Regions from separate parts of the Pseudonocardia sp. ICBG601 genome, predicted to be linked through region 2. Evidence: riboswitches for the same ligand, from Rfam matches in the RefSeq annotation. Region 2 holds a riboswitch; each other region holds the start of a gene.
What was found. A riboswitch is a leader RNA that binds a small molecule or an ion and turns the genes downstream of it on or off. The one in region 2 is predicted to bind S-adenosylmethionine.
Positions count from the first base shown of each region.

Region 1: linked by a shared signal. The riboswitch ahead of KPL57_RS73000 (putative leader peptide) and the one ahead of KPL57_RS64325 (hypothetical protein) in region 2 are both predicted to bind S-adenosylmethionine.
Region 3: linked by a shared signal. The riboswitch ahead of KPL57_RS64395 (aminotransferase class V-fold PLP-dependent enzyme) and the one ahead of KPL57_RS64325 (hypothetical protein) in region 2 are both predicted to bind S-adenosylmethionine.

Region 1 covers NZ_JAHLJA010000152.1:487,406-494,632, reverse strand. The annotation lists gene KPL57_RS52665 (ABC transporter permease) at 1-362, opposite strand, end outside; gene KPL57_RS73005 (putative leader peptide) at 752-829, opposite strand; gene KPL57_RS52660 (ABC transporter permease) at 1,017-1,913, opposite strand; gene KPL57_RS52655 (ABC transporter ATP-binding protein) at 1,903-2,703, opposite strand; gene KPL57_RS52650 (ABC transporter substrate-binding protein) at 2,732-3,826, opposite strand; SAM riboswitch class I at 4,397-4,492, shown strand; gene KPL57_RS73000 (putative leader peptide) at 4,498-4,596, shown strand; gene KPL57_RS52645 (LLM class flavin-dependent oxidoreductase) at 4,736-6,007, shown strand; gene KPL57_RS52640 (NtaA/DmoA family FMN-dependent monooxygenase) at 6,004-7,227, shown strand, end outside.
Region 2 covers NZ_JAHLJA010000252.1:375-7,601, forward strand. The annotation lists gene KPL57_RS64285 (hypothetical protein) at 1-147, shown strand, start outside; partial or broken gene era (GTPase Era) at 144-1,038, shown strand; gene recO (DNA repair protein RecO) at 1,064-1,933, shown strand; partial or broken gene KPL57_RS64300 (isoprenyl transferase) at 2,587-3,335, shown strand; gene KPL57_RS64305 (hypothetical protein) at 3,356-3,751, shown strand; gene KPL57_RS69030 (hypothetical protein) at 3,789-4,082, opposite strand; partial or broken gene KPL57_RS73685 (DUF2795 domain-containing protein) at 4,049-4,165, opposite strand; gene KPL57_RS64315 (hypothetical protein) at 4,400-4,690, opposite strand; gene KPL57_RS64320 (hypothetical protein) at 4,699-4,911, opposite strand; SAM riboswitch class IV at 4,984-5,098, shown strand; gene KPL57_RS64325 (hypothetical protein) at 5,140-5,343, shown strand; partial or broken gene KPL57_RS64330 (aminotransferase class V-fold PLP-dependent enzyme) at 5,367-5,486, shown strand; partial or broken gene KPL57_RS73690 (hypothetical protein) at 6,000-6,359, shown strand; partial or broken gene KPL57_RS64340 (Fur family transcriptional regulator) at 6,526-6,854, opposite strand; partial or broken gene KPL57_RS64345 (ArsR/SmtB family transcription factor) at 6,958-7,227, opposite strand, start outside.
Region 3 covers NZ_JAHLJA010000253.1:398-7,624, forward strand. The annotation lists partial or broken gene KPL57_RS64355 (L-2-hydroxyglutarate oxidase) at 1-108, shown strand, start outside; gene era (GTPase Era) at 105-1,007, shown strand; gene recO (DNA repair protein RecO) at 1,028-1,864, shown strand; gene KPL57_RS64370 (hypothetical protein) at 2,088-2,450, shown strand; gene KPL57_RS64375 (isoprenyl transferase) at 2,504-3,304, shown strand; gene KPL57_RS64380 (hypothetical protein) at 3,325-3,717, shown strand; gene KPL57_RS64385 (DUF2795 domain-containing protein) at 3,756-4,133, opposite strand; gene KPL57_RS64390 (hypothetical protein) at 4,205-4,885, opposite strand; SAM riboswitch class IV at 4,959-5,073, shown strand; gene KPL57_RS64395 (aminotransferase class V-fold PLP-dependent enzyme) at 5,117-6,475, shown strand; gene KPL57_RS64400 (Fur family transcriptional regulator) at 6,484-6,936, opposite strand; gene KPL57_RS64405 (helix-turn-helix transcriptional regulator) at 6,933-7,227, opposite strand, start outside.

The DNA.
Region 1 (7,227 bases), on a different contig from region 2:
GCGTCGATGACGTCCTCGCCGCGGCGGAACAGCCCGGAGAGGGTCGCGAGCAGGACCGCGGCGACGACACCGATCGCGATGCCGGACAGCACCCGCACGCTCGACACCGCCACCGCGCTCTGCAGCGCACCGTCGGCCCACATCTCGGCGGCCGTGACCGCGACGGTCGCGGGGGAGGCGAGGACGTCGCGCGGGAGGACGCCGGTGCTCGACAGCACCTGCCACAGCCCGATGAGCACGACCGGGGACGCGGTCTTGACCACCCAGCGGGGGACCCGGTCCGGTCCGCGGGTGTGCCGGGTGCGGAGGGTCTCGACCTCGGGCGGGGAGCTGGTGCGCTCCCGTTCGGAGACGGTCGTCATGGGGGCTCCTGGGGTTCGGAGGGCACGCCGGCCGGCCCGGGCGGTGCGGGTGCCGGGCGGAGGTGGCGGGCTCGTGGGCCGTCGCGGGGACGGGCCGGGTACGGGGGTGGGGTGCCGGAGGTACCGGCACGCCGGAACCGGCCGTGTCGGGCGGGCACGGTGGGACCGGTCTGCCCCACGGGGCCGGTGGGACGGGTGTCGTCAGGTGGCCGGGTGCGCCGGCGGGGTGCGGAGCCGCGGTGGTCCGCCCGCCCGGCGGCGGCGCACACCGGGCGGGGCCACCCGGCCGGCCGGGGTGCCGGACCGGCACCACAGGCGCGGCACGCCGGGGTGGTGCGGTCGGGGGCGCCGTCGAGCGGGACCGGGCGGCGCGGTGGGCCGTGCCCGGGTCAGGACCGACAGAGCGCCGACGCGACGCGCGCGAGGTCGATGTGCGCGCGCGTGGTCAGCGGAACCGGAACGGTCATACGGTGACGGTAACCGCCCCGGGCTCGAAACCCAACCCTTGGAGTTGGGATTGGAGTCACGACGTTTCGGCTGGTGGGAACGGGTGCGGGAACCCGTCCGGACACCTCGGATCACGCACGACCTGGCCGCCCGTACGCGGGTTCGTACGGGCGGCCCGGTCGTGGGACGGGGAGGTCGACGGCCGGGTCAGACGGTGAGCGCCAGCCCCCGGGCGCGCAGCACCCGTCGCTCCAGCGGCCGGAAGACCAGCAGCTCGACCCCGATGCCGACGATGAGGATCAGCAGGATCGCGGCGAACACCTGCACGATGTCGTTCACGTCGGCGCCGTTCTTCAGGTAGGCGCCCAGCCCGACCCCGAGGGCGGGTCCGGCCGCGATGATCTCCGCGGCCATCAGCGAGCGCCAGGAGAACGCCCAGCCCTGCTTGCAGCCGGCGAGGTAGCCGGGCAGCGCCGCGGGGAGCAGGACGTAGCGGGCCATCTGGTAGCCCGTCGCGCCCAGGACCTGGCCGGCCCGGGGCAGGATCGGCGGCACCTGGTCGATGCCCGCGACCAGGCCGTTCGCGATCGAGGGCACCGAGCCGAGCAGGACCACGAAGAAGATCGTGGTGTTGGTCAGCCCGAACCACAGCACCGCGGCGGGCACCCAGGCCACCGACGGCAGTGACTGGAGACCGGTGAGCAGCGGCCCGATCGCCGCACGGACCAGCGGCACCTTGGCGACGACCACGCCGAGCGGGGTGGCGATCACCAGGGCGAGCAGGAAGCCGAGCGCGGCCCGGCTGATCGAGGTCCACAGGATCGACCAGATCTCGCCGCTGACGACGGTCTCGCCGAACGCCTCGGCCACCGCGCCCGGGGCGGGCAGCCGGTACTCGGGCGTGACCGCCGAGGCCCAGACGATCTGCCAGACCACCACGATCGCCACGAGCGCGACGATCGGCGGCAGCCAGGTCCGCAGGAACCGCTGCCACCACGGCGTCGTCCGCTCGACGGGGGTGTCGAGCGCGTCGAGCCCGGCGACGGCGGCCGCGGAGTCGCGGTCGTCGTCGACGACGGTCATCGAGGACTCCTCACGCGGCATGGCTGGTGATCACCGCCCGCAGCCGTCCGGTGATGTCGTCGTGCAGCTCGGCCTGCGCCTCGGCGTCGTGACCGCCGGCGGGCACCGTCCACTCGCGGACGACGGTCCCCGGCCGCGACGACAGCAGCACGACCCGCTCGGCCAGCCGGACGGCCTCGCGGACGTCGTGGGTGACGAACACGATCGTCGTCCCGGTGGCCCGCCAGACCCGCAGCAGCTCGCCCTGCAGGACGTCGCGGGTGATGGCGTCGAGCGCGGCGAACGGCTCGTCCATCAGCAGGAGCCCCCCGGCGCCGTGGGTGTCGCCGAGGCCGGTGGCCGCGGCCAGGGCGCGGGCCAGCGACACGCGCTGGCGCATGCCGCCGGACAGCTCGTGCGGACGCTTGTCGCCCAGGCCCTCCAGCCGTACCAGGGTGAGCAGCTCCTCGGCCCGCTCACGCCGGGCCGACCGGCCGTGCCCGGCGAGCTTGAGCGGCAGCTCGACGTTGCGCAGCGCGGTCAGCCACGGCATGAGCGCGGCCTCCTGGAACATGAACGACGGCCGCGCCGACCCGACCCGGACCGCGCCCGCGGTGGGCTCGTCGAGCCCGGCGAGCAGGTTCAGCAGCGTCGACTTGCCGCAGCCGGACGCGCCGAGCACGCAGAGGAACTCGCCGTCGCCGACCCGCAGGTCGATCCCGTTGAGCGCGGTCACGGCCCCGGTGCCGGTGCCGAAGGTCTTGGCGACCCCGGACAGCTCCACGGCGGTGCCGCGGGTCCTCGGGCGCCGGGTGGTCAGGTCGACGGTCATCGGTGGTTCCCCTCGTCGATCGGAAAGGTCAGTTCGCGGCGGCGAGACCGGCCGGGTCCACGGCGGTCTCCCCGGAGCTGGTCCGGACCGCGTCGACCGCAGCCGGGTCGAGGAAGCCGGTCAGGTTCGCCTCGCTCTTCGCGATGCCCGCCGTGACCGAGTCCTTGGCCAGCTGCGGGAAGGTCGAGGCGAGCGGGTCGGAGTCGAAGGACAGCTCGGTGAAGGCGCGGTCGAGGATGTTCGCCGCCAGCGGCTTGCCGGTGATCTCGCCGATCGCCTCGTTGGAGACGGTCTTCGCCTCGGCGGGGTTGTCGCGGATGAGCGCGATGGCCTTCTGCTCGCCCCGCAGGATCGCCTCGACGGTCTGCGGGTGCTGCTGGAGGAACTCGGTCCGGACGATGACGACGGTCGTCGGGAACTTCCCGCCGGGCCACAGGGACTTCTCGTCGACCAGGACCTTCGCCCCGGCGTCGACCAGGCGCGAGCTCCACGGCTCGGGCAGCCAGCCGCCGGCGACCTTGCCCTGCTTGAACAGGTCGAGGGTCTGCGGGTTCTCGATGTTCTGCACGGTCACCGCGGCCGGGCCCTGCCCGATCGGGAGCTTGTTCTCCGACAGCCAGGTCTTCAGCGCGATGTCCTGGGTGTTGCCCAGCTGCGGCGTCGCGATGATCTTGCCCTTGAGCTGCTCGGGGGAGGTGATGTCCGGGCTGGTCACCAGCTGGGCGCCGGCCGAGGTGGATCCCGCGACGAGGCGCACGGCCTCGCCGTTCGACTTGGTGAAGGCGTTGATCGCCGGGCCGGAACCGATGAACGCGACGTCGATCGAGCCGCCGAGCAGGGCGTTGACCTGGTCCGGGCCGGCGTTGAACGTCTGGGTGGTGAGCTTCGTGTTCCCCAGCTCGGCGGCGAACAGGCCCTGCTTCACCCCGACCAGCGCGGGGGCGTGGGTGATGTTCGGGAAGTAGCCGAGGCGGACCTCGGTCGCGGGGGAGGTGGCTCCCGCGGCGGTGGTGCTCTCGTCGGCGCGGGAGCAGCCGGCCAGCAGCCCGAGCGCGGTGAGCAGCGCGAGCAGGACGGCGGCGGTGCGCGCCCGGGATCCGGGACGCAGGACGTGCGGGGACATCGCGGGACGGGGTCCTTCCGTGGGGGCGGCGGGCGGTCGGGACGACCGCTGCGCGCCGGGGCCGGCCGGCCCTGGGAGGGCGTGCCGGGGTACGGGACGGGTGGCGGGCCGGAGTGGTGTCCGGCGGGCGGTTCCCGGTCCGGCGGGTGCCTCGCACGCCGGGGGCGTGGCGTTACGGCCCGCGGGACGGGAGACCGGTCAGCGACAGAGTTCGCTGTAGGCGGGCGCGCGCCGGCTCGGCCAGAACGGCTCGAGGCCGGTAGGGCGCAGGGGCACAGCGCGCCACGCCGTGCGCGCCTGCCGCTGGGGGACGGGGGCCGTCGCGTCCCCCACGAGCCGTGCGGGGCGCGAGGGCCGCCGCTGGCTCATCGTCACCCGACCAGGGTGCGCGGTGGTCACCTCTCCGGACAACCCGGCGTCCACCAACCAGGAACACGGTCAGCGTGTCCGGACATCTTCCCTGGCATCCGGGTGGCGGTTCCGCAGGTCGGGAGACTTGCTGCGGCGCAGGTCACTCGACTGTGATGCGGGTTGACACCGTCGGGCACCGGAAACCTACAGTCGGGTCGCACACCATCCGGAGCGGCCGAGAGACCCGGCTCGACGACGCCGCAGCAACCCCCCGCAGCACGCGGGAGCGGGTGCTCCAGCCGGGTTCGATGGAGGAACCCATGCGCACGGTCGCCGAGCAGGTGCGTGCCGCGCACCATCCCCGGTACCGCCGCCACGTCGACCTGATGCGGGTCGCGGGCGCCACCTGTCGGGCCTGACCGGCGTCCCGCAGGGCGCCCCGCCCACCCCGTCCCGGCCGTCCACGACGGCCACCCGTCCCGGCCGCCGCGTCCCGCGGGCCGCCCCGACGTCCTTGTCGTCCCGTCGTGCCCCCGTGCGACGAGAAAGCGATGCCGTATGTCCACATCGGACACCACCACCGGCGACGGCCCTCTGCACCTGGCCGTCGCGCTCGAGGGTGCCGGCTGGCACCCCGCCGCCTGGCGCGAGCCCGGCGCCCGCCCCGGCGAGCTGTTCACCGCCCGCTACTGGACCGACCTGGCCCGCACCGCCGAGCGCGGGCTGCTGGACCTGCTCACGATCGAGGACGCACTCGGGCTGCAGTCCGGGGACCACCTGAGCGGCGCCGACCGGCGCACCGACCGGGTGCAGGGCCGGCTCGACGCCTCCCTCGTCGCCGCCTTCCTCGCGCCGCTGACCTCACGGATCGGGCTGGTCCCGACCGTCACCACCACCCACACCGAGCCGTTCCACGTCGCGTCGGCGCTGTCCACCCTCGACCACGACAGCCGCGGCCGCGCCGGCTGGCGGGTGCAGACCTCGGTGCGCGCCGACGAGGCCGCCCACTTCGGCCGCCGCACCGTCCCCGGCCTGCGCCGCGCCGACCTCGACACCCCGGCCGCCCGTGAGCTCGTCGCCGAGCTGTTCGGCGAGGCCGCCGACGCCGTCGAGGTGGTGCGCAGGCTCTGGGACTCCTGGGAGGACGACGCCGAGATCCGCGACGCCCTGACCGGGCGCTTCGTCGACCGGGACAAGCTGCACCGGGTCGACTTCGCCGGGGAGCACTTCGGCGTCGCCGGGCCGTCGATCGTGCCGCGCCCGCCGCAGGGCCAGCCGCTGGTCGTCTCGCTGGCCCACGGCTACGCCCCGGCGCTGCTCGCCGCCCGGGTCGGCGACGTCGTGTTCACCACCCCGCACGACGCCGACGACGCCGCCCGCATCGTCGCCCAGGTCCGGGCCGCCGAGGCCGCCGTGGGCCGCACCGCACCGCCGCTGCGGATCCTCGGCGACGTCGTCGTGGTCCTCGAGGCGACCGAGCGCGCCGCTCGCGACCGGCTCGCCCGCCTCGACGCCCTCGACCCGCTCTCCTCCGACGCCGCCGTCCTCGCCACCACCCCGGCCGGGCTCGCCGACACCCTGCTGTCCTGGCGCCGTGCCGGCCTCGACGGCTACCGCCTGCGCCCGGCCGTCCTCCCGACCGACCTCGACGCGGTCGTCGACGGCCTGGTGCCCGAGCTCCAGGCCCGCGGCGCCTTCCGCACCACCTACGGCGAGACCACCCTGCGCGCGCGCTTCGGCCTGACCCGCCCGGTCAGCCGCTACGCCCCGGGCGCCCGGGTCGACGCCGTGACCGCGTTCAACCCCGCACTCTCCGGAGCGACCGCATGACCAGGACCGGCAGGAAGCAGATCGTGCTCGGCGCCTACTTCCCGGGCGTCAACCACGACACCGTCTGGAGCGACCCCGCCTCCGGCAGCCACATCGACTGGGAGTCCTTCGAGCACTGGGCGCGCACCGCCGAGCGCGGGAAGCTCGACCTGCTGTTCCTCGCCGAGGGGCTGCGGCTGCGCACCCGCGGCGGCGAGGTGTTCGACTCCGACGTCGTCGGGCGCCCGGACACCTTCACCGTGCTCGCCGCGCTGGCCGCGGTCACCGAGCACATCGGGCTGGCCGGGACGATCAATTCCACCTTCAACGAGCCCTACGAGCTGGCCCGCAAGTTCGCCACGCTCGACCTGCTCTCCGGCGGCCGGGCCGCGTGGAACGTCGTGACCAGCTCCGACGCCCCCACCGGCGAGAACTTCCGCCGCGGCGCGTTCCTCGGCCACCACCAGCGCTACGAGCGCGCGGGGGAGACCCTCGCCGCGGTCCGCGCGCTGTGGGACTCCTGGGGCTCCGACGCCGTCGTCGCCGACCCCGCGTCGGGCACCTTCCTGCGCGACGGCCACGTCGGCGACTTCGCGGTCTCGGGCAACCAGTTCGACATCGCCGGGCGCTTCACCACCCCGCGCAGCCCGCAGGGCCACCCGGTGGTGCTGCAGGCCGGGGAGTCCCCGGCCGGGCGCGACTTCGCCGCCGCGTCCGCCGACGCGATCTTCTCCCGCTACCAGAAGTTCGACGAGGCCCGCGCCTTCTACGACGACGTCAAGGCCCGCGTCCGGAAGGCCGGCCGCGACCCCGACGAGGTGCGGATCCTGCCCAGCGCGGGCGTCGTCCTCGGCGACACCGACGCCGAGGCCCGCGAACGGCACGCCCACATCCACGACCAGCAGGTCGACCCGTGGACCTCGATCGTGCTCGCCGAGATGGTGTGGAACCGGGACCTGTCCGCCTACGACCCGGACGGCCCGCTGCCCGACGTCGACCCCACCCCCGACGCCCCGAAGTGGATCGAGGGCCGGGCCCCGTTGACCCAGGACGCCCACGCGACCGTCGCCGCCTGGCGCGAGCTCGCCGCCGCCCACGGGTACTCCCTGCGCGAGACCGTCAAGCACGTCTTCGACCGCGCGGTGTTCGTCGGGACCCCGGAGCACGTCGCCGACGAGATCGACCGCTACGTGCAGGCCGACGCCTCCGACGGCTTCATCCTCGGCTCCCACGTCACTCCG
Region 2 (7,227 bases):
GACGACTTCCTGTTCCTCGACCAGGCCGGTCCGGACGGCGCGGGCCGCCCCGGCTCGATCCTGCACGTGCTGAACGCACCGTCCCCGGCGGCGACGGCGGCGCTGCCGATCGGCCGCGAGATCCTCGACCGGCTCGGTGCGGCATGACCGGCGCACGGCCCGAGGGCTTCCGGTCCGGGTTCGCCTGCTTCGTCGGCAGGCCCAACGCCGGCAAGTCGACCCTGACCAACGCGCTGGTCGGGGAGAAGATCGTGATCACCTCCTCGCGCCCGCAGACCCCCGGCACGCGATCCGCGGGATCGTGCACCGACCGGACGCCCAGATCGTCCTGGTCGACACCCCGGGGCTGCACCGCCCCGGACCCTGCTCGGGTCGCGGCTCAACGACCTGGTGCGCGAGACGTGGTCCGAGGTCGACGTCGTCGGGTTCTGCGTGCCCGCCAACGAGAAGGTCGGCAAGGGTGACCGGTTCATCGCCGAGGAGCTGGGCCGGATCGCCGCGCACACCCCGGTGGTCGCCGTCGTCACCAAGACCGACACCGCCCGCCCCGAGCAGGTCGCCGAGCGGCTCACCGAGGTGGCGGCGCTGATGGACTTCGCCGAGGTCGTGCCGACTCTCGGCGCGGTCGGGCTCCAGGTATCGCTGCTGTCGGACCTGCTGGTCGGGCTGCTGCCGGAGGGGCCGCAGCTCTACCCGGACGGCGACCTCACCGACGAGCCGACCGACGTGCTCGTGGCCGAGCTCGTGCGGGAGGCGGCGCTGGAGGCGTGCGCGACGAGCTGCCGCACTCGATCGCCGTCGTCGTCGAGGAGACGATCGAGAAGAAGGACCTGCTGGAGATCTACGCGATCATCTACGTCGAGCGGTCCAGCCAGAAGGGCATCGTGATCGGCAAGGGCGGTGCCCGGCTCAAGCAGGGTCGGCAGCGACGCCCGTCGCCAGATCGAGAAGCTGCTGGGCACCCGGGTGCACCTGGACCTGCACGTGAAGATCGCCGAGGACTGGCAGCGGGACCCGAAGCAGCTGCGCAAGCTGGGTTCTGAGGAGAACCTAGACTGGGTGGGTGGCCCAGCTCTACCGCGACACCGGGATCGTGCTCCGGGTGCAGAAGCTGGGCGAGGCGGACCGGATCATCACGATGCTGACCGTCAGCACGGCAAGATCCGGGTGGTCGCCAAGGGCGTGCGCCCGCACCCGGTCGCGGTGGGGCGCCCGGCTGGAGCCGTTCAACCACGTCGACGTCCAGTGCTACACCGGGCGCACGCTCGACGTGGTCACCCAGGCCCAGACCGTCGACGCGTTCGCGCCGGCGATCGTCGCGGACTGGTCGGCCTACTCCTGCGGCTGCGCGATCCTGGAGACCGCGGACCGGCTGGTGTCCGAGGAGGGCGAGCCGAGCCTGCGGGTCTACCTGCTGCTGCTCGGTGCCACCCGGGCGCTGGCCGACGGCGCCCGCGAACCGGCCCTGGTGCTCGACGCGTTCCTGCTGCGGGCCATGAGCCATGCGGGGTGGGCGCCGTCGCTGTCGGACTGTGCGCGCTGCGCGACGCCCGGCCCGCACCGGTCGTTCACCGTCGCCGGGGGCGGCATGGTGTGCCCGCGCTGCCGCCCGCCGGGCTCGGTCCCCCCGGCCCCCGAGACGGTGGCGCTGCTCATGGCGCTGCTGCACGGCGACTGGGACACCGCCGACGCCTCGGGCACCCCGACCCGGCGGAGGCCAGCGGCCTGGTCGCGGCGCACCTGCAGTGGCACCTGGAGCGCCAGCTGCGCTCGCTGCCCCTGGTCGACCGCCGCGCCCGGGTCCGGCCCGCCGCCGTCGTCGCGCCGGGTGCGCCGGGGACCGCCCCGAACCGCCGGACGGCGGTGCGCCGACACCTCCGGACGCGCTGTCCGACTAGTTCGATCGGCCCGGTGTCCGATCGGGCTGCCGTGAGCGGCCCGTATGCTTCGTCGAGCGGTTGACGTTCCCGGTGCGCCGCCCGCCGCGGTGCCGCCGGTCGCGGCGCACGGCGCTTCCGCCGACTCCACCGGGTGAACGTCGCTCAGGACAGGCAACCGGTTGCGCGGTCTCGTTATCCTCCTGTGATCGAGGGGACCCCAGCCCCGTCGGAGAGGCAGTCGTGAACCGACCCCACACACCGCCGCCGGACGACGACCACACCGCTCGCACCCATCGTCTCCCGGCCGCCACGCAGCGGATCCCGGTGCCGCCCACCCAGCAGCTGCCGCCCGCACCGAGGTCATGCCGGAGTCCCCGCAGGACGGGCCGACCCGCGCGATGCGTCAGGTCCGGGCCCGCACCGAGGACGGCGCCTGGCCGGCCATCCCGATGCTGCCGGTGATCCGGCCCGACGAGTCCGAACCGCTGTCGGAGGTCGACCGGGTCCACGGGCACCGCGGGATGCGCCGGCTGCGCGAGGACCATCGAGCGGCTGGAGGACCCGGCCGTGCCGGCCTGGCCCCAGCCCGACCAGCGCGACTGAGCCCGACCACCGCGGCCGAGCCCGGCCATCGGCCCCGACGTAGGGTCGGTGACGTGCCGTTCCAGCCTCCCGCCCGCATCCGTCCGGTGCCCGGCCCCCGGCGATCCCGCCGGAGCTGGTGCCGGGCCACGTCGCCCTCGTCATGGACGGCAACGGCCGCTGGGCCAACGCCCGTGGTCTGCCCCGCACGGAGGGGCACAAGCGGGGCGAGGCGTCGCTGATGGACGTCGCCCGCGGCTGCATCGACCTCGGTGTGCGCTGGCTGTCGGCGTACGCGTTCTCCACCGAGAACTGGCGGCGCAGCCCCGACGAGGTCCGGTTCCTGATGGGCTTCAACCGCGACGTCATCCGCCGTCGCGTCGACGAGATGGACGCGATGGGGGTCCGGGTCCGCTGGGCGGGCGCGCCCGCGGCTGTGGCGCTCGGTGATCAAGGAGCTGGAGATCGCCGAGGAGCGCACCCGCGGCAACGACGTGCTGAACCTGACCATGTGCGTCAACTACGGCGGCCGCGCCGAGATCGTCGACTCGGTGCGCCAGATCGCCCGGCTCGCCGCCGAGGGCCGGATCAACCCCGACAAGATCGACGAGCGGATGCTGGCCCGCCACCTCGACGAGCCGGACATGCCCGACGTCGACCTGTTCGTGCGCTCCCTCGGGGGAGCAGCGGACCTCGAACTTCCTGCTCTGGCAGAGCGCCTACGCCGAGATGGTCTTCCTGGACACGCTGTTCCCCGACTTCGACCGGCGCCACATCTGGCAGGCGATCGAGATCTACGCACGCCGGGACCGGCGTTTCGGCGGGGCCGTGGACGCCGCGACGGGCGACGCCGCGACGGGGGTGACACCGTGAGCACCGATGTGATCACCGGGATGCTCGCCACCGCGAAGGGTGCGCTGGAGCGGTTCCACGACGTCACCGCCGCCGACGACGGCGCGCTGACCTTCGCCCACGGCGGCGTGCTGTGCGTGGTGCAGGGGACCGAGCTGGAGGAGGGGCTGCCCGTCCTCAACCTGACCTGCGTCGTGGCGTGGGACCTGCCGGACTCCGCCGACCCGGAGCACGACGTGCCGCGACGGGTCGGTCGGGCTCGGGGTGGGGGAGGGCCTGTTCGGCACGCCCCGGTGGTGCGCGGCGAGCGCGGCTGGGACGTGACGCTGCGCTACGCCTTCCCCGCGGCCGGGCTGGGCGAGGGTCCGATGGGGACGCTGCTCATGCTCGTCGTGTCCTCCGCGTCGAGCATGCGGGCCGAGCTCGTCGGCGGCTGACCGGCCGGCGGGGCGGTGCCCGCCCCGGCCGCGCGGGTCACTTCTTGCGGTTGGTGCCGAGCTCCTCGGCGATCGGGTTGACCGGGTCCACGTCCTTCGTGGACTCCGACAGCCCGGGACGGGTGTGCTCGGTGCGCCGCTGCGCGCGAAGCTGCTCGGTCTCCTCGGCCGACTCGTCCGCGGTGTCGCCCGCGGTCTGGCGCGCGGGTCGTCGTCGGCCAGGTCCACGGCGGCCACCACGGCGGCGATCGAGGCGTAGTGCTCCTCGGCCGGCACCGCCCGCAGGGCCTCGACCGTCGCGGCGTCGGCCTCGTTGCGCTCGGCGGTCCACGCCAGGTCGTCCTTGCCGGCGGGGAACTCCAGGCCGTGCAGGGCGGTGCGGACGGCGTCGGACGTCGTCGTGCGGGTGGTCATGAGGTCACCTCTCGTCGGGATGCGTCCCGACCGGGTAGCCGCTGTGCGCCGGATGATGCATCCGGCGGGGATCAGTTCCCCGGGCCGTCCGCGGTGCCGTCCGAGTGCCGTCCCGGGTCACCGCGTCCTCCGGGGCCGCCTCGCCGCTGCCGTCGAGGTGCACCAGCGGCAGCCCCGCCAGCTGGCCCGCGGTCATCCCGTGCGCGACGCCGAGGACGTCGTTCTGGGACTTCTTCAGCCGGCGTCCACCAGGCCGGACAGGCTGTAGGCGACCCGGCCGAGCAGCCGGACCGTCGTCTCGTCGACGAGCGGGCGCGGGGTGGAGACGACGGCGACGCCCCGGGGCGTCCCGTCGTTGGACTGGGCCACGCCGATCGAGTACGACTCGCGCGGGTTCACGTGCCGGGAGGCGTAGTGATCGCGGAGCTTGAACACCATGTCGTGGAACCCGCTGACGTCCCCGTCGAGCTCCAGCGACGTCAGGTCGTCGGTGGTCAGCGTCTTCGTCCGGCGGAAGCACCGCACGTAGCCGATCAGGGCGCCGGTCCACAGGGCCTCGACCAGCGCCGGTCGGCGTCCACCCGCACCGGCCCGGACTCGGGCCCGCCCAGGGCGGTGACCAGGTGCTCGCAGCAGCGCAGCACGTACTGCAGGTCCTCGAAGACGGCGGCGAGCTGGGCCAGCTCGCCGGACTCCGGGACGTCGATCCGCCGGACCGTGGTGGCGCGGGGTGCGTGTCCGTCCATCGGTCAGACGCTATCCGGGGTGGCGATGCTCACGTGTCTCATCTGAGACGGTCTGCTAGTTTCGTCGCCGAAGGTCACGAGTGCCAGCGCGAAGCCCCGGCTCGCTGGACGGCAACCCTCCTCCGCGGTGGGGTGCCCCGGGTGATGACCGGGCCGACGCGACACCCGCAGTCGGCAAGCGCGGATCCGTGCGCCACGCCGGTCCCCGAGATCGGCCGGAGGCCGATCATGACCCTCGCCCTGCCACGTCCCGTCCAGCACGCCCTGCCCCGCGTCGTCGGTGCGGACCTCACGGTCCCGCTCGTCGACGGCCGGTGGGCCCGCTACTGCGACCTCGACTCCGCCGCGTCGGCGCCGGCGCTGGAGCCGGTCGCTGCCCACGTCGCCGAGGTGCTGCCCTACCACGGCAGCGTGCACCGCGGCGCCGGCTGACCTCGAAGGTCTGCACCGCGCTCGTGGAGAACGCCCGCGCCGACGTCGCCCGGTTCGTCCGGGCCCGCGCCGACGACGTCGTGGTGTTCACCCGCAACACCACCGACGCGCTCGGCCTGCTCGCCCGCGCCGTCCCCCGCCCGGTGGTGACCCTGGACCTGGAGCACCACGCGACGCTGCTGGCCTGGCGCGACCGCGAGCACCGCGTCGTGCCCGCCGCCGCCACCGTGGCGGCGACGCTCGATGCGTTGCGGGCGAGCTCGCCGCCCGTCCCGACGCCGCGCTGGTCGCGGTCACCGGGCGTCCAACGTGACCGGCGAGCTCCTCCCGGTCGCCGAGATCGCGCGATCGCGCACGCCGCGGGTGCCCGCTGTGCGTCGACGCCGCCCAGCTCGCCCCGCACCGGCGCGTCGACCTGGCCGGGTGGAACGCGGACTACGTCGCGCTGTCCGGGCACAAGCTCTACGCGCCCTACGGCGCCGGGGTCTCGTCGGCCGCCGGGACTGGCTCGACGCCGCCGACCCGCACGTCGCGGGCGGGGGAGCGGTCCGATCCGTGTCCGTCGCCGACGGCCCGGGCGGCGCACGGTCACGGAGTGGCTGCCGTCGCCGCAGCGGCACGAGGGCGGCACCCCGAACGTGCTCGTGCCGGTGGCCGCGCTCGGAGCGGCTTGCCGGAGCCTGGACCCGCTGATCGACGACATCGTGCCCGCCCACGAGCGCGAGCTGGCCGACAGCCTGCACGCCGGCCTGGCGACGGTCCCCCGGCCTGCGGACCCTGTCCTGCTTTCGACGACGCGGGCGACCGCACCGCGACCGTCTCGTTCACCCTGGGCGAGCTGTCCGCCGGGCTGGTCGCGGCGGGCGCTGTCGGCCGAGTACGGCATCGGGGTCCGCGACGGCCGTTTCTGCGCCCACCCGCTGCTGGCGCGGCTCACCGGCGGCCGCGACGCGTGCGCGCGTCGCTGGGCCTGCGCACCGGCTCCTCCGACGTCGACCGGCTGGTCGACGCGCTGACCGATCTGGCACGGCGCGGCCCGGCCTGGACCTACGCCCTCGTCGACGGCCGGTGGGCGCCGACCCCGGACCCGCGTCCGGCGGACCCGTTCGCCCGCGACCGGGAGCTGCCCGCCGTCCCCGCTGCGGGGACTGAGCCCGGTCTCAGCCCGCCGAGCAGCGCTCCGCAGAGGCCGAAGACCTCGAGGGTGTGCGACACCTCGGTGAAGCCGTGCTTCTGGGCGACCGACTCGGTCCAGGACTCCACCGCCGGACCCTCGATCTCGACGGCGGCGCCGCACCGGCGCAACACGAGGTGATGGTGGTGGTGCTCGGTCTCGCAGCGCCGGTAGACGGCCTCGCCGGACGCGACCCGCAGCAGCACGTCGACCTCGCCGCCGTCGGCAAGGGTCTGCAGGTCCGGTAGACCGTGGTCAGGCCGATGCCCTCGCCGGCGCGCCGCAGCTCCTCGTGGATCTCCTGGGCGGACCGGAAGTCGTCCAGCCGGTCCAGCAGCGCGGCGGTGACGGCGGCCCGCTGCCGGGTGGGCGGATGCCGCGCGGCCCGGCGGTGGACCGCTCGGTGACCGCCGGCCGCGTCGTCCGGCCGGTCGTCTCCGTCACGTGTCCTCCTCGACGTGGGCGACGGCGTCCCCACGATGTGCGCCAGGTGGTCGTCCACCAGCGAATACAGCACCTCGCGGCCCTTCCGCTCGCCCTCGACCACCCCGGCGGCCTTGAGGACCCGCAGGTGCTGGCTGATCAGGGGCTGGGTGACCCGAGCGCGTCCACCAGGTCGTGGACGCACCGCGAGTGTTCCAGCAGCTGCAGCACGATGGCGATCCGGACCGGCGCGGCGAGTGCCCGCGCAGGTCGCCCGCGGCGGCCAG
Region 3 (7,227 bases), on a different contig from region 2:
GCGGGCCGCCCCGGCTCGATCCTGCACGTGCTGAACGCACCGTCCCCGGCGGCGACGGCGGCGCTGCCGATCGGCCGCGAGATCCTCGACCGGCTCGGTGCGGCATGACCGGCGCACGGCCCGAGGGCTTCCGGTCCGGGTTCGCCTGCTTCGTCGGCAGGCCCAACGCCGGCAAGTCGACCCTGACCAACGCGCTGGTCGGGGAGAAGATCGTGATCACCTCCTCGCGCCCGCAGACCACCCGGCACGCGATCCGCGGGATCGTGCACCGACCGGACGCCCAGATCGTCCTGGTCGACACCCCGGGGCTGCACCGCCCCCGGACCCTGCTCGGGTCGCGGCTCAACGACCTGGTGCGCGAGACGTGGTCCGAGGTCGACGTCGTCGGGTTCTGCGTGCCCGCCAACGAGAAGGTCGGCAAGGGTGACCGGTTCATCGCCGAGGAGCTGGGCCGGATCGCCGCGCACACCCCGGTGGTCGCCGTCGTCACCAAGACCGACACCGCCCGCCCCGAGCAGGTCGCCGAGCGGCTCACCGAGGTGGCGGCGCTGATGGACTTCGCCGAGGTCGTGCCGACCTCGGCGCGGTCGGGCTTCCAGGTATCGCTGCTGTCGGACCTGCTGGTCGGGCTGCTGCCGGAGGGGCCGCAGCTCTACCCGGACGGCGACCTCACCGACGAGCCGACCGACGTGCTCGTGGCCGAGCTCGTGCGGGAGGCGGCGCTGGAGGGCGTGCGCGACGAGCTGCCGCACTCGATCGCCGTCGTCGTCGAGGAGACGATCGAGAAGAAGGACCTGCTGGAGATCTACGCGATCATCTACGTCGAGCGGTCCAGCCAGAAGGGCATCGTGATCGGCAAGGGCGGTGCCCGGCTCAAGCAGGTCGGCAGCGACGCCCGTCGCCAGATCGAGAAGCTGCTGGGCACCCGGGTGCACCTGGACCTGCACGTGAAGATCGCCGAGGACTGGCAGCGGGACCCGAAGCAGCTGCGCAAGCTGGGGTTCTGAGGAGAACCTAGACTGGGTGGGTGGCCCAGCTCTACCGCGACACCGGGATCGTGCTCCGGGTGCAGAAGCTGGGCGAGGCGGACCGGATCATCACGATGCTGACCCGTCAGCACGGCAAGATCCGGGTGGTCGCCAAGGGCGTGCGCCGCACCCGGTCGCGGTGGGGCGCCCGGCTGGAGCCGTTCAACCACGTCGACGTCCAGTGCTACACCGGGCGCACGCTCGACGTGGTCACCCAGGCCCAGACCGTCGACGCGTTCGCGCCGGCGATCGTCGCGGACTGGTCGGCCTACTCCTGCGGCTGCGCGATCCTGGAGACCGCGGACCGGCTGGTGTCCGAGGAGGGCGAGCCGAGCCTGCGGGTCTACCTGCTGCTGCTCGGTGCCACCCGGGCGCTGGCCGACGGCGCCCGCGAACCGGCCCTGGTGCTCGACGCGTTCCTGCTGCGGGCCATGAGCCATGCGGGGTGGGCGCCGTCGCTGTCGGACTGTGCGCGCTGCGCGACGCCCGGCCCGCACCGGTCGTTCACCGTCGCCGGGGGCGGCATGGTGTGCCCGCGCTGCCGCCCGCCGGGCTCGGTCCCCCCGGCCCCCGAGACGGTGGCGCTGCTCATGGCGCTGCTGCACGGCGACTGGGACACCGCCGACGCCTCGGGCACCCCGACCCGGCGGGAGGCCAGCGGCCTGGTCGCGGCGCACCTGCAGTGGCACCTGGAGCGCCAGCTGCGCTCGCTGCCCCTGGTCGACCGCCGCGCCCGGGTCCGGCCCGCCGCCGTCGTCGCGCCGGGTGCGCCGGGGACCGCCCCGGAACCGCCGGACGGCGGTGCGCCGACACCTCCGGACGCGCTGTCCGACTAGTTCGATCGGCCCGGTGTCCCGATCGGGCTGCCGTGAGCGGCCCGTATGCTTCGTCGAGCGGTTGACGTTCCCGGTGCGCCGCCCGCCGCGGTGCCGCCGGTCGCGGCGCACGGCGCTTCCGCCGACTCCACCGGGTGAACGTCGCTCAGGACAGGCAACCGGTTGCGCGGTCTCGTTATCCTCCTGTGATCGAGGGGACCCCAGCCCCGTCGGAGAGGCAGTCGTGAACCGACCCCACACACCGCCGCCGGACGACGACCACACCGCTCGCACCCATCGTCTCCCGGCCGCCACGCAGCGGATCCCGGTGCCGCCCACCCAGCAGCTGCCGGCCCGCACCGAGGTCATGCCGGAGTCCCCGCAGGACGGGCCGACCCGCGCGATGCGTCAGGTCCGGGCCCGCACCGAGGACGGCGCCTGGCCGGCCATCCCGATGCTGCCGGTGATCCGGCCCGACGAGTCCGAACCGCTGTCGGAGGTCGACCGGGTCCACGGGCACCGCGGGATGCGCCGGCTGCGCGAGACCATCGAGCGGCTGGAGGACCCGGCCGTGCCGGCCTGGCCCCAGCCCGACCAGCGCGACTGAGCCCGACCACCGCGGCCGAGCCCGGCCATCGGCCCCGACGTAGGGTCGGTGACGTGCCGTTCCAGCCTCCCGCACCGCATCCGTCCGGTGCCCGGCCCCCGGCGATCCCGCCGGAGCTGGTGCCGGGCCACGTCGCCCTCGTCATGGACGGCAACGGCCGCTGGGCCAACGCCCGTGGTCTGCCCCGCACGGAGGGGCACAAGCGGGGCGAGGCGTCGCTGATGGACGTCGCCCGCGGCTGCATCGACCTCGGTGTGCGCTGGCTGTCGGCGTACGCGTTCTCCACCGAGAACTGGCGGCGCAGCCCCGACGAGGTCCGGTTCCTGATGGGCTTCAACCGCGACGTCATCCGCCGTCGCGTCGACGAGATGGACGCGATGGGGGTCCGGGTCCGCTGGGCGGGCCGCCGCCCGCGGCTGTGGCGCTCGGTGATCAAGGAGCTGGAGATCGCCGAGGAGCGCACCCGCGGCAACGACGTGCTGAACCTGACCATGTGCGTCAACTACGGCGGCCGCGCCGAGATCGTCGACTCGGTGCGCCAGATCGCCCGGCTCGCCGCCGAGGGCCGGATCAACCCCGACAAGATCGACGAGCGGATGCTGGCCCGCCACCTCGACGAGCCGGACATGCCCGACGTCGACCTGTTCGTGCGCTCCTCGGGGGAGCAGCGGACCTCGAACTTCCTGCTCTGGCAGAGCGCCTACGCCGAGATGGTCTTCCTGGACACGCTGTTCCCCGACTTCGACCGGCGCCACATCTGGCAGGCGATCGAGATCTACGCACGCCGGGACCGGCGTTTCGGCGGGGCCGTGGACGCCGCGACGGGCGACGCCGCGACGGGGGTGACACCGTGAGCACCGATGTGATCACCGGGATGCTCGCCACCGCGAAGGGTGCGCTGGAGCGGTTCCACGACGTCACCGCCGCCGACGACGGCGCGCTGACCTTCGCCCACGGCGGCGTGCTGTGCGTGGTGCAGGGGACCGAGCTGGAGGAGGGGCTGCCCGTCCTCAACCTGACCTGCGTCGTGGCGTGGGACCTGCCGGACTCCGCCGACCCGGAGCACGACGTGCCGCGACGGGTCGGGCTCGGGGTGGGGGAGGGCCTGTTCGGCACGCCCCGGGTGGTGCGCGGCGAGCGCGGCTGGGACGTGACGCTGCGCTACGCCTTCCCCGCGGCCGGGCTGGGCGAGGGTCCGATGGGGACGCTGCTCATGCTCGTCGTGTCCTCCGCGTCGAGCATGCGGGCCGAGCTCGTCGGCGGCTGACCGGCCGGCCGGGGCGGTGCCCGCCCCGGCCGCGCGGGTCACTTCTTGCGGTTGGTGCCGAGCTCCTCGGCGATCGGGTTGACCGGGTCCACGTCCTTCGTGGACTCCGACAGCCCGGGACGGGTGTGCTCGGTGCGCCGCTGCGCGCGAAGCTGCTCGGTCTCCTCGGCCGACTCGTCCGCGGTGTCGCCCGCGGTCTGGCGCGCCGGGTCGTCGTCGGCCAGGTCCACGGCGGCCACCACGGCGGCGATCGAGGCGTAGTGCTCCTCGGCCGGCACCGCCCGCAGGGCCTCGACCGTCGCGGCGTCGGCCTCGTTGCGCTCGGCGGTCCACGCCAGGTCGTCCTTGCCGGCGGGGAACTCCAGGCCGTGCAGGGCGGTGCGGACGGCGTCGGACGTCGTCGTGCGGGTGGTCATGAGGTCACCTCTCGTCGGGATGCGTCCCGACCGGGTAGCCGCTGTGCGCCGGATGATGCATCCGGCGGGGATCAGTTCCCCGGGCCGTCCGCGGTGCCGTCCCGAGTGCCGTCCCGGGTCACCGCGTCCTCCGGGGCCGCCTCGCCGCTGCCGTCGAGGTGCACCAGCGGCAGCCCCGCCAGCTGGCCCGCGGTCATCCCGTGCGCGACGCCGAGGACGTCGTTCTGGGACTTCTTCAGCCGGGCGTCCACCAGGCCGGACAGGCTGTAGGCGACCCGGCCGAGCAGCCGGACCGTCGTCTCGTCGACGAGCGGGCGCGGGGTGGAGACGACGGCGACGCCCCGGGGCGTCCCGTCGTTGGACTGGGCCACGCCGATCGAGTACGACTCGCGCGGGTTCACGTGCCGGGAGGCGTAGTGATCGCGGAGCTTGAACACCATGTCGTGGAACCCGCTGACGTCCCCGTCGAGCTCCAGCGACGTCAGGTCGTCGGTGGTCAGCGTCTTCGTCCGGCCGGAGAAGCACCGCACGTAGCCGATCAGGGCGCCGGTCCACAGGGCCTCGACCAGCGCCGGGTCGGCGTCCACCCGCACCGGCCCGGACTCGGGCCCGCCCAGGGCGGTGACCAGGTGCTCGCAGCAGCGCAGCACGTACTGCAGGTCCTCGAAGACGGCGGCGAGCTGGGCCAGCTCGCCGGACTCCGGGACGTCGATCCGCCGGACCGTGGTGGGCGCGGGGTGCGTGTCCGTCATCGGTCAGACGCTATCCGGGGTGGCGATGCTCACGTGTCTCCATCTGAGACGGTCTGCTAGTTTCGTCGCCGAAGGTCACGAGTGCCAGCGCGAAGCCCCGGCTCGCTGGACGGCAACCCTCCTCCGCGGTGGGGTGCCCCGGGTGATGACCGGGCCGACGCGACACCCGCAGTCGGCAAGCGCGGATCCGTGCGCCACGCCGGGTCCCCGAGATCGGCCGGAGGCCCGATCATGACCCTCGCCCTGCCACGTCCCGTCCAGCACGCCCTGCCCCGCGTCGTCGGTGCGGACCTCACGGTCCCGCTCGTCGACGGCCGGTGGGCCCGCTACTGCGACCTCGACTCCGCCGCGTCGGCGCCGGCGCTGGAGCCGGTCGCTGCCCACGTCGCCGAGGTGCTGCCCTACCACGGCAGCGTGCACCGCGGCGCCGGCTGGACCTCGAAGGTCTGCACCGCGCTCGTGGAGAACGCCCGCGCCGACGTCGCCCGGTTCGTCCGGGCCCGCGCCGACGACGTCGTGGTGTTCACCCGCAACACCACCGACGCGCTCGGCCTGCTCGCCCGCGCCGTCCCCGGCCCGGTGGTGACCCTGGACCTGGAGCACCACGCGACGCTGCTGGCCTGGCGCGACCGCGAGCACCGCGTCGTGCCCGCCGCCGCCACCGTGGCGGCGACGCTCGATGCGTTGCGGGCCGAGCTCGCCGCCCGTCCCGACGCCGCGCTGGTCGCGGTCACCGGGGCGTCCAACGTGACCGGCGAGCTCCTCCCGGTCGCCGAGATCGCGCGGATCGCGCACGCCGCGGGTGCCCGGCTGTGCGTCGACGCCGCCCAGCTCGCCCCGCACCGGCGCGTCGACCTGGCCGGGTGGGACGCGGACTACGTCGCGCTGTCCGGGCACAAGCTCTACGCGCCCTACGGCGCCGGGGTCCTCGTCGGCCGCCGGGACTGGCTCGACGCCGCCGACCCGCACGTCGCGGGCGGGGGAGCGGTCCGATCCGTGTCCGTCGCCGACGGCCCGGGCGGCGGCACGGTCACGGAGTGGCTGCCGTCGCCGCAGCGGCACGAGGGCGGCACCCCGAACGTGCTCGGTGCCGCCGCGCTCGGAGCGGCTTGCCGGAGCCTGGACCCGCTGATCGACGACATCGTGCCCGCCCACGAGCGCGAGCTGGCCGACCGCCTGCACGCCGGCCTGGCGACGGTCCCCGGCCTGCGGACCCTGTCCTGCTTCGACGACGCGGGCGACCGCACCGCGACCGTCTCGTTCACCCTGGGCGAGCTGTCCGCCGGGCTGGTCGCGGCGGCGCTGTCGGCCGAGTACGGCATCGGGGTCCGCGACGGCCGGTTCTGCGCCCACCCGCTGCTGGCGCGGCTCACCGGCGGCCGCGACGCCGTGCGCGCGTCGCTGGGCCTGCGCACCGGCTCCTCCGACGTCGACCGGCTGGTCGACGCGCTGACCGATCTGGCACGGCGCGGCCCGGCCTGGACCTACGCCCTCGTCGACGGCCGGTGGGCGCCGACCCCGGACCCGCGTCCGGCGGACCCGTTCGCCCGCGACCGGGAGCTGCCCGCCGTCCCCGGCTGCGGGGACTGAGCCCGGTCTCAGCCCGCCGAGCAGCGGCCGCAGAGGCCGAAGACCTCGAGGGTGTGCGACACCTCGGTGAAGCCGTGCTTCTGGGCGACCGACTCGGTCCAGGACTCCACCGCCGGACCCTCGATCTCGACGGCGGCGCCGCACCGGCGGCACACGAGGTGATGGTGGTGGTGCTCGGTCTCGCAGCGCCGGTAGACGGCCTCGCCGGACGCGACCCGCAGCACGTCGACCTCGCCGCCGTCGGCAAGGGTCTGCAGGGTCCGGTAGACCGTGGTCAGGCCGATGCCCTCGCCGGCGCGCCGCAGCTCCTCGTGGATCTCCTGGGCGGACCGGAAGTCGTCCAGCCGGTCCAGCAGCGCGGTGACGGCGGCCCGCTGCCGGGTGGCGCGGATGCCGCGCGGCCCGGCGGTGGACCGCTCGGTGACCGCCGCCGCGGTCGTCCGGCCGGTCGTCTCCGTCACGTGTCCTCCTCGACGTGGGCGACGGCGTCCACCACGATGTGCGCCAGGTGGTCGTCCACCAGCGAATACAGCACCTCGCGGCCCTTCCGCTCGCCCTCGACCACCCCGGCGGCCTTGAGGACCCGCAGGTGCTGGCTGATCAGGGGCTGGGTGACCCCGAGCGCGTCCACCAGGTCGTGGACGCACCGCGAGTGTTCCAGCAGCTGCAGCACGATGGCGATCCGGACCGGCGCGGCGAGTGCCCGCAGCAGGTCGCCCGCGGCGGCCAGCGTGCGCGGGTCGCGGGTCGGG